DNA from 3 places in the Martinezella sp. CNPSo 3964 genome. Region 3 is predicted to be linked to each of the others. Evidence: riboswitches for the same ligand, from Rfam matches in the RefSeq annotation. Region 3 holds a riboswitch; each other region holds the start of a gene.

Region 1 (3,234 bases), on a different contig from region 3:
GGTGGTTCTCTTCTTTCTGCCGTGGGCGGTTGCGCGCGCGCTTCTCATCTCGGCGACCCTTCCGGTGACGATCGTCAATATCCTCGGCGTCATGCTGCTGTCGGACCTGCTGCAGCGGGAGCAATATCGCATCGGCATCCAGCGTGCGCTGGAGAATGAAGCGAGCCTCGATCCGCTCACAAGGCTTCCCAACCGCCGTGTGCTGCAGCGCGAAGGCGATCGATGCAGCAAGGAAGCGGGCACGCGGCGCATCCCTTTCTCGATCATCATGCTCGATATCGATCACTTCAAGAAGATCAACGACAGCTGGGGCCATGCCTTTGGCGACACTGTTTTGGCGCGGTTGGCCGATGTCATCCGGCAAACCGTGCGCAAGACCGACATTGCTGCCCGCTATGGCGGTGAGGAGATCGTCGTGTTGCTGCCGAACACCGATACGCGGGCTGCGGCTGCCGTTGCGGAGAAAATTCGCAAGGATATCGAGGGTACAACCCTGATGTTCGAGCAGGAAGCCGTCCACGTCACCGTCAGCATCGGTATTGCCTGCTCGCTTGAGCCGACCACGGATTTCAAACATGTGCTTGAGGCCGCCGATAAGGCACTCTACCGCGCAAAGGCCGGCGGAAGAAATCGCGTGGAACTGGCAGAGGCTGCATAGGCCGGGCGCCACTCCTTCGGCGACGAGCATGATGTGCTCTTTCTTCTTTGTTATCCAAGCGTTCTTGACGGGAAGGGGCAGTCCGGAATAACTGGACGCGACGGTTCCCCAAGGAAGACTCCGCGGGGATTAATAGGGAACACGGTGAGGACGACCCAAGAGGGACCTAGACCGTGGCTGCCCCCGCAACTGTAAGCGGATTGCCGATCATCCAGGAGCGACCTTGCCGGTTCGCTTCTGAGGCTTCAAGCCATGCCACTGCAGCCAAGCTTGCGGGAAGGCAGATGATCGTCAGAGATCCGCAAGCCAGGAGACCTGCCGTCGATCACGATCCAATCAGCCGGGCGGGGATGCTCGGAAGGGACAGAGAATGATTGACCTGAGCCTTCGACATTATCCGACCTCTATCGGCCTTGATTGGGATCCTCGCAACCGGCGGCGGTCTTCCTCAGCGTAATCGTGCTGACACCGCCCAGTTTCCTCATCCTGCCGAGATCTTTCATGCGCCATCTTTTGACGACCATCACATTTGCACTTGGGCTGACCGGGTTTGCCGCCTCCGGCTTCGCCGCCACCCAATATCCCCTGACAATCAATAATTGCGGGCAGAAGGTGACCTTCCAGAAGGCGCCGGCCAAGATCGTTTCGATCGGCCAGGGCATGACCGAGATCCTGCTCTCGCTTGGCCTGGCCGACAAGATCGCCGGCACGGCCGTCTGGGTCGGCCCGGTGTTGCCGCAATATGTCGAAGCCAATGCCAAGATCCCGCGGCTTGCCGACAATGATCCGAGCTTCGAATCCGTCGTCGGCAAGGAACCGGATCTCGTCGCCGCCGAATTCGAGTGGCATGTCGGCGCACAGGGCTCCGTCGGCAAGCGCGAACAGTTTTCAGAACTGGGCATCAACACCTACATCGCGCCGACCGATTGCGTCGCCAAGGTCAATACCGATGGCGGCGATGGTGTGCGCAAGGAACTGTTCAGGATGGACCTGGTCTACAAGGAGATCGGCGAACTCGCCGAGATCTTCGACGCGAAGGATCGCGGTGATGCCTTGATTGCGGACCTGAAGAAGCGCGAAGCGGACGCGGTCGCCTCGATTTCAGGCGCAAAGTCCAAGGACCTGCCGATCGTCTTCTGGTTCTCCAGCAAGGAAGTCAGCGGCGATGCCTTCATCGCCGGCAAGAACAGCGCGCCGGCCTATATTCTGAAGACAATCGGCGCCAGGAACGTCGTGACCACCGAAGAAGAATGGCCGCTCGTCGGATGGGAAACCATCGCGCAGGCGAATCCGGCTGTGATCGTCATCGCCACCATGGACCGCCGCCGCTATGCGGCCGACGATCCGAAGGTCAAGGTCGATTTCCTCGAGAAGGACCCGGTCACCAGCCAGCTCGACGCCGTCAAGAACAAGCATTTCGTCATGATGGATGCGCAGTCGATGAACCCGACTATCCGCACCATCGATGGCATCGAAATCCTCGCCAAGGGTATCAAGTCCTTCGGTCTGGCGCAGTAAGATATGAGCCTCGTTGCGCAACGTCGGTCATGGTGGACGCATTTGGTGCTTGCCGTGGCTGCCATCATGATCCTGGCATTCATGATCAGCCTTGCGGTGTCGATCGGCGAGATTTCCATCCCGCTGTCGACCACCGCCAAGGCGGTCTCGAACCGGATGTTCGGAACGAGTTTCGAGCTCAGCCGTATCCATCAGGGCATCGTCTGGGATTATCGGCTGAGCCGGGCGCTGGTTGCCGCAAGCACGGGTGCTGCGCTGGCGCTCAGCGGTGTGATCCTGCAGGCGCTGCTGCGTAATCCGCTTGCCGAGCCCTATGTGCTTGGCATTTCGGCGGGGGCTTCGACCGGCGCGGTCTGCATCATGATCCTCGGGCTCGGCTACGGCATTCTGGGGCTTTCCGGCGGAGCCTTCATCGGTGCGGTCGTCGCCTTCCTTTTCGTCGGTCTCCTGGCCGCGGGTGTCGGCGGCACGAGCGAGCGCATCATCCTGTGCGGTGTCGCCGGATCCCAGCTTTTCAACGCGCTCACCTCCTATATCGTCACCACCTCGGCCAATGCCGAGCAGGCGAGGGGCGTCATGTTCTGGCTGCTCGGTTCCCTCAGCGGCGTGCGCTGGCCGGATGTCTATCTTTCCGGGCCGGTCGCCATCATCGGCTTTATCGTCTGCATGGCGCATGTCCGCGTGCTCGATGCCTTCATCTTCGGCACGGATGCGGCCGCCTCGCTCGGCATCGCGGTCAGACGTGCGCAAATCGTGCTGCTTGGCGTGACGGCCTTCATGACGGCAGCGGTCGTCAGCATTGTCGGCTCGATCGGCTTCGTCGGATTGGTCATCCCGCATGCCGCCCGTTTCGTCGTCGGTCCAAGCCACGATCGGCTGCTGCCGGCGGCGGCTCTGGCCGGCGCCATCTTCATGGTTGGCGCTGATATCATTTCGCGAGTCATCATCCCCCAGCAGATCCTGCCGATCGGTGTGGTCACGGCGCTGTTCGGGGCTCCGGCTTTCGCCATTATTCTCTATCGCGCCCGGAGGACGGCATGAGCATTGCTGTTGATACG
Region 2 (3,234 bases), on a different contig from region 3:
GCATTTCCGTCGGCGGTCTCGTCAACAATCGTCGTGTCTTCCCGCAGATCCCCGCCGACCACATGCGCCACACGCTCGACGTCGAGCGCAACGCCTTCAGCAAGGGCCTTCCGGCTCATGGCATCGAGCTTGCCGAGGATCTGGAGCGGCTGGTCGCCCTGCACGGTGCTGAAACGATCGCCGCAGTCATTGTCGAGCCGATGTCCGGTTCAGCCGGCGTCGTCCTGCCGCCGAAGGGCTACCTGGAGCGGTTGCGCGCCATCGCCGACAAATACGGCATCCTTTTGATCTTCGATGAAGTCATCACCGGCTTCGGCCGTCTGGGCACGCCGTTCGCGACGGAATATTTCGGTGTCGTTCCCGATCTCGTTACGGCGGCAAAAGGCATCACCAACGGCACGATACCGATGGGCGCCGTCTTTGCCAGCCGCAAGGTCTATGACGGCCTGATGACCGGCCCAGAAAACCAGATCGAGCTCTTCCACGGCTATACCTATTCCGGCCATCCTGTCGCCTGCGCCGCCGGCCTGGCGACCATGGAAATCTACGAGGAAGAAGGTCTGTTGACGCGTGCAGCCGAGCTGGCCGAGGACTGGCAGAATGCGCTGCATTCGCTGAAGGGCCTGCCGCATGTGGTCGACATCCGCAATCTCGGCCTCGTCGGCGCTGTCGAACTCGCGCCGCGCGATGGCGCTCCCGGCACGCGCGCCTATGACGTCTTCGTCGATTGCTTCCAGAAGGGCCTGCTGATCCGCGTAACCGGCGATATCATCGCGCTTTCTCCGCCGCTCATCATCGAGCGCGCTGAGATCGAAACGATCGTCTCCATGCTTGGCGATGCCTTGAAGCGGGTAGCCTAATCATCTCTGAGCCTGGCCGGTGTAGATAGCGTCGGTCAGGCTCGATTCGAGAAGCTGTACGGTCGCTTCCATCCTTTGCCACGACATGATTGCCGGCAGCGGCTCGTCATCTGGAATGAAAGCATCTCATGTCGCCCAGCTGGGTGACGATGTCGTTTTTTCATGCGCAACACGGCTCCTCCCGTGATCTTCTGGACATGTTCAAGGTGCCATCGGAAAGCGTCCCGATGGATAATTGGGAAACCGGTCACAGGCCGGTGCTGCCCCCGCAACGGTAGCGGATCGAATGTCCTGATCGATGCCACTGGCAGAAGTGCCGGGAAGGTGTCGGGAAATCCGAATGGACAGGTCCGAAGCCCGGAAACCAGCCTTGACGGCATGCTTGACTGATCGCGGTGGGCGATCGAGAGGTGAATGGGGGTTTCCTGAGATCAGCCCCGTTTCAATCTCGCACAGCTTCCCATCAGTCACGCATGCGCCGGCTTGGATGGCACGAAAGTTGCCGCTCCCGAGACCGATTTTGCCGCCGTTCAGCCCGTTGAGGAGCGGGCCGATCCGAAGAGGTCCGACATTCGGGCAATCATCAAGCGTTCAATCAAGGAGGAGATGGCATGACTGGGAACAGAGGCGTGGTCTACATGCGGCCCGGCAGGGTCGAAGTGCGCGATATCGACGATCCGAAGCTGGAGGCGCCGGACGGCCGACGCATCGAACATGGTGTGATCCTAAAGGTGATCTCCACGAATATCTGCGGTTCCGATCAGCACATGGTTCGTGGCCGCACGACTGCGATGCCCGGCCTCGTGCTCGGGCATGAGATCACCGGGCAGATCATCGAAAAGGGTATCGATGTCGAGATGCTCGATGTCGGTGATATCGTCTCCGTCCCGTTCAATGTTGCCTGCGGCCGCTGCCGTTGCTGCAAGTCGCAGGACACCGGCGTCTGCCTGACGGTCAATCCGTCGCGCGCCGGCGGTGCCTACGGTTATGTCGACATGGGCGGCTGGATCGGCGGCCAGGCGCGGTATGTCATGGTGCCCTATGCGGATTTCAACCTGCTGAAGTTCCCCGATCGCGACAAGGCCATGGCAAAGATCCGCGATCTGACCATGCTTTCCGATATCCTGCCGACAGGCTTTCACGGTGCTGTTCGGGCAGGCGTCGGTGTGGGTTCCACGGTCTATGTTGCAGGTGCAGGACCGGTCGGTCTGGCTGCTGCTGCTTCCGCTCGTATCCTGGGTGCCGCCGTCGTCATGATCGGTGACTTCAACAAGGATCGGCTTGCACATGCAGCCAAGGTTGGTTTCGAGCCCATCGATCTTTCCAAGAGCGATCGTCTGGGCGATATGATCGCGGAGATCGTCGGCACCAATGAAGTGGATAGTGCGATCGATGCAGTCGGTTTCGAGGCGCGTGGTCATTCTGGCGGGGAACAGCCGGCAATCGTGCTCAATCAAATGATGGAGATTACACGAGCGGCTGGTTCGATCGGCATACCCGGACTGTATGTGACGGAGGATCCTGGTGCCGCAGACAATGCTGCAAAGCAAGGCAGCCTGTCCCTGCGCTTTGGTCTCGGCTGGGCGAAGGCGCAATCCTTCCATACGGGGCAGACGCCGGTGCTGAAGTACAATCGCCAGCTCATGCAGGCAATCCTGCACGACAGGTTGCCGATTGCCGATATTGTCAACGCCAAGATCATCTCTCTTGAAGATGCAGCACAAGGATATGAGAGCTTCGATCAAGGTGCTGCAACGAAGTTCGTGCTCGATCCGCACGGCGAGCTGACGAAGGCGGCGTAGTAAAGAAGAACTTACAGGATCACGGAGTGATCCTGAGGTGAATACAGGCAGAGGGCGGAGGTTGGTATCTCTGCCCTCGGTGTTGTAGCGGTGAACGCATATGAGTTTGCCGGACAACAAAATGGCGGCAAAAGCCAGAGACGGCATCAATTGCTTCGTCGATACACCTGCAGGTTTGTGCGCCGCCATAGAACATTTCGAGCAAGTATGCGCCGCAGCACGCCTTGCCGAAGTTCCGGATCATGTCTGGAAATGGCTAATCGGGTCGGAAAACTCGCAAAATTTGAGCGCGCCTGGTCTCCAAAGGCGGTTGTAGAGGCCGATTTATCGATAATAATGACGTATTATGTTGCCATTATACATCTATCCTTTACATATATGCGGGCATCCATGCGGAGGAGCTTCGTCATCGCTTCCTAAGCAACGGCGGCTTGACAAAGAACGCTAACCTGAAGAGATCGGATCAATGGCAAACTTTCTTGAGAAATGGACTTCGAAAAAGGCTGATAAGCCGAAGGCTGGCGCACGCAATGTTGTTGATACATTTCGTGCTCGAGTAGCGGAACAGAAGG
Region 3 (3,234 bases):
CGTTCCCTTCTGTGCCAGGAGGAGATGCATGGATTTCCCTTAGACCAGCGCTTCGATCGCCCTACGCACGACGGTCTCGTCCATCTCGTGCAGGCCGATCACCACAAGCCGTGTCGCGCGCGCTTCGCCCGGCGTCCAGGCGCGGTCGAAATAGGTGTCGATGCGGCTGCCGACGGCCTGCAGCTGCAGGCGCATGGGCTTACCGGGGACATCGACGAAGCCCTTGAGGCGCAGCACGTCATGCTCCGCGATCACGCCCTTCAGCGCATCGATGAATGCGGCCGGGTCGGCAATCGGGCCGAATTCGACGACGAAGCTGTCGAATTCGTCGTGGTCATGCGGCGTGCCATCCTCGTGCTCCAGCTCGTGATGGGATTTGCGGTTGACGATATCGTCTTCGGTGCCGATGCCGAGGCCGAGCAGGACGGCGGCTGGTACGTCGCCGTTCTTCGCCTCGATGATCGTCGGCTTGCGCACCGTGCGCGAGGCGACTTCGGCGCGGACGCGGCCGAGACCATCGACATCGATCAGATCGGTCTTGTTGAGCACGATCAGATCGGCGCAGGTCAGCTGGTCTTCGAAAAGCTCTTCGATCGGGCTTTCGTGATCGAGCGAGTCATCCTCGACACGGCGGGCTTCGACTGCGTCATGATCATCGGCGAAGCGGCCGGCGGCGACGGCGGCGCTATCGACCACGGTGATGACGCCGTCGACGGTAACATGCGTACGAATGTCCGGCCAGTTGAAGGCGGCGACCAATGGCTGCGGCAGAGCAAGGCCGGAGGTTTCGATGACAATGTGATCCGGACGCGCATCGCGCTCCAAAAGCTTCGTCATGGTCGGGATGAAATCGTCGGCGACGGTGCAGCAGATGCAGCCGTTGGTCAGCTCGATGATATCGTCTTCGGTGCAGTTCTCCGCGCCACAGCCCTTGAGTACGTCGCCGTCGACGCCGAGATCGCCGAACTCGTTGATGATCAAAGCGATCTTCTTGCCGCCGGCATTCTGCAGGAGGTTGCGGATCATCGTCGTCTTGCCGGCTCCCAGGAAGCCGGTGATGACGGTGGCGGGAATCTTTTCCTGGTTCATATTCATCAACCCTTCATTTTCAGCGGCAGCCCCGCTGCGATAAAATAAACTTCGGCACTCGCCGCCGCGACCATCTGGTGCAGGCGGCCGGCGTGGTCGCGAAACTCGCGCGCCATGCGATTTTCAGGCACGATTCCAAGGCCGACCTCGTTCGATACGAGAACGAGCCGTGATCGTGCGGTCGGCAGAAAGGCAGTCAGGCCAGCAAACTCCGCGACCATATCCCGCTCGGCCATCATCAGGTTGGTGACCCAGAGCGTCAGGCAGTCGATAAGCACTGCCCGCCCCTCGGCGTCGATGGCGGCGAGCTGCCCGACAAGGTCTATCGGCTCCTCATGCGTCTGCCATTGATCACCGCGGTCAGCGCGATGCTGGGCGATGCGCTCACGCATCTCGTCGTCCCACGCCTGCCCTGTCGCCACATAGTGACGTTCGAGGCCGGCATCCGAAATCAGGGATTCGGCAAATCTGGATTTGCCGGAACGCGCGCCCCCAAGGACGAAGACTGCTCGGGAAATTGAAGACGACATGCCTTATGCCCGCTCCCACGCAAAAGCGGAGGTCGGCAGCCTACAGCTGAAACCGGAAAAAGGGCGTCTACACGCCAAAAACTCATCTTGTGCCACGACAACCTCCGTGCTGGCAGCGGAACTCACGTTCCAGAACAGGCTCTGTGCCCGGCACGCATGGCAGGTCTCCTGGCTCGCGGATAAGGCGCCGCGACGGGGGCAGACCGAAACCGGTCGCCCCCGATCGTGCGCCAGCGGGTCTTTCTCGCCTTCCCAGCATCCATCATGAAAAGGCGGACGATTCGTAGAATGAGAGGCGTCCAGCCCCGGTTGATCATGATGCCACGCCAGTGGCTTTTTCGATTTGCGCCCGCCCCGCCCGGTTCGCCCCATGCGAACCATCGACGAAATAGACTTCAAACCGAACGAAAGACCCTGACCGCTCTACAGTCGCGGGGTCGGCTGTGATGAGAACGCCCGGCTTGGGTCCGTCCCGTCACATTCCCTTTTCATCCCATGCGGCAGATCGCCGCTCAGGAACCATTCGTTATGCCACAATGATTAGGCTTTCACTTAGTTCAAGTCAATCAAGGGCATGGATGCGACCTGCGCCATCCTGATTGCGAAATAGGTTGAAAATTCCCATAAAACCAACGGCTTTTTTGCCGTATTTCTTTGATGTTAGGAGTTTATAGAGGGTCAGCCCTCACATTCTAGCAAAAACGTACCGTTAGCTTCCCATGTTGCAGAAATTCCAACCGCGCCGCCTCGGCGTCTTCTCGGCCTTATTCGATCTTGGTCGGTTCAGGGCATTGCTGCGCCGTGGCGAATTGGGACTTGTTTTCGCTGGCGCGCTGGTGGGAATAGCTTCGGGCTGCGCCGTGACGGCGATGAGTTACATCTCGCGCAAACTTCACAGCGTCATCTATGGCATAACCGACTACGAGCGACTGAGTTCGGCGGCAATGGCGATTCCCGACAAATCGGTATTGTTCATCGCGCCGATCGCCGGCGGCATCATCCTCGGCATCATCCTTTATGTATTGTCGCGCACACGCAAAAAACCGATGGTCGACCCGATCGAAGCCAATGCCCTGCATGGCGGTCGCATGTCGCTCACCGACAGTATCATCGTCGCGGTGCAGAACCTAATCTCGAATGGATTCGGCGCGTCTGTCGGGCTTGAAGCAGGCTACACACAGCTCGCCGCCGGCATCGCCTCGAAATTCGGCTACAAGATGCAGATGCGTCGCGCGGATCTGCGCATGCTCGTCGGCTGCGGCGCTGCCGGCGCTATTGCCGCCGCATTCAATGCGCCGCTCACCGGTGCCTTCTACGCCTTCGAGCTGATCATCGGCAGCTATTCGATCCTCACGTTGACGCCCGTCGTCGTCTCGGCACTGATATCGACGATGATTGCAAGACTGCTTGCCGGCGATGACTTCGCCATCGACATCGATCACTTCGGTGCGATCGTCCCGGCGGACTATCTCCCGGCCATCCTGCTCGGCGCTTTCTGTGCCGGTATAGGCATCCTGATCATGCAGGGCGTTGCCTGGGTCGAGGAACTGGCACGCAAGAGTTCCATCGCGCCGCCCTTCCGGCCCGCACTGGGCGGCCTGGTCGTCGGAACACT

Evidence for each region. Region 3 has a riboswitch for cobalamin ahead of cobU (bifunctional adenosylcobinamide kinase/adenosylcobinamide-phosphate guanylyltransferase). Riboswitches for the same ligand answer to the same signal wherever they lie in the genome.
Region 1: it holds a riboswitch for cobalamin, as region 3 does, so the genes downstream of both, AC13Q5_RS19510 (ABC transporter substrate-binding protein) here and cobU (bifunctional adenosylcobinamide kinase/adenosylcobinamide-phosphate guanylyltransferase) in region 3, are expected to answer to the same signal.
Region 2: it holds a riboswitch for cobalamin, as region 3 does, so the genes downstream of both, fdhA (formaldehyde dehydrogenase, glutathione-independent) here and cobU (bifunctional adenosylcobinamide kinase/adenosylcobinamide-phosphate guanylyltransferase) in region 3, are expected to answer to the same signal.

The regions. Positions count from the first base shown of each region.
Region 1 covers NZ_JBXSOW010000006.1:95,879-99,112, forward strand. Annotated here, with positions in the region: gene AC13Q5_RS19505 (GGDEF domain-containing protein) at 1-658, shown strand, start outside; cobalamin riboswitch at 743-995, shown strand; gene AC13Q5_RS19510 (ABC transporter substrate-binding protein) at 1,160-2,176, shown strand; gene AC13Q5_RS19515 (FecCD family ABC transporter permease) at 2,180-3,217, shown strand; gene AC13Q5_RS19520 (ABC transporter ATP-binding protein) at 3,214-3,234, shown strand, end outside.
Region 2 covers NZ_JBXSOW010000010.1:206,382-209,615, reverse strand. Annotated here, with positions in the region: gene aptA (omega-aminotransferase AptA) at 1-860, shown strand, start outside; cobalamin riboswitch at 1,048-1,247, shown strand; gene fdhA (formaldehyde dehydrogenase, glutathione-independent) at 1,472-2,662, shown strand; gene AC13Q5_RS27170 (hypothetical protein) at 2,763-2,978, shown strand; gene AC13Q5_RS27165 (hypothetical protein) at 3,129-3,234, shown strand, end outside.
Region 3 covers NZ_JBXSOW010000017.1:78,149-81,382, forward strand. Annotated here, with positions in the region: gene cobN (cobaltochelatase subunit CobN) at 1-30, opposite strand, end outside; gene cobW (cobalamin biosynthesis protein CobW) at 40-1,089, opposite strand; gene cobU (bifunctional adenosylcobinamide kinase/adenosylcobinamide-phosphate guanylyltransferase) at 1,095-1,619, opposite strand; cobalamin riboswitch at 1,761-2,158, opposite strand; gene AC13Q5_RS32690 (chloride channel protein) at 2,339-3,234, shown strand, end outside.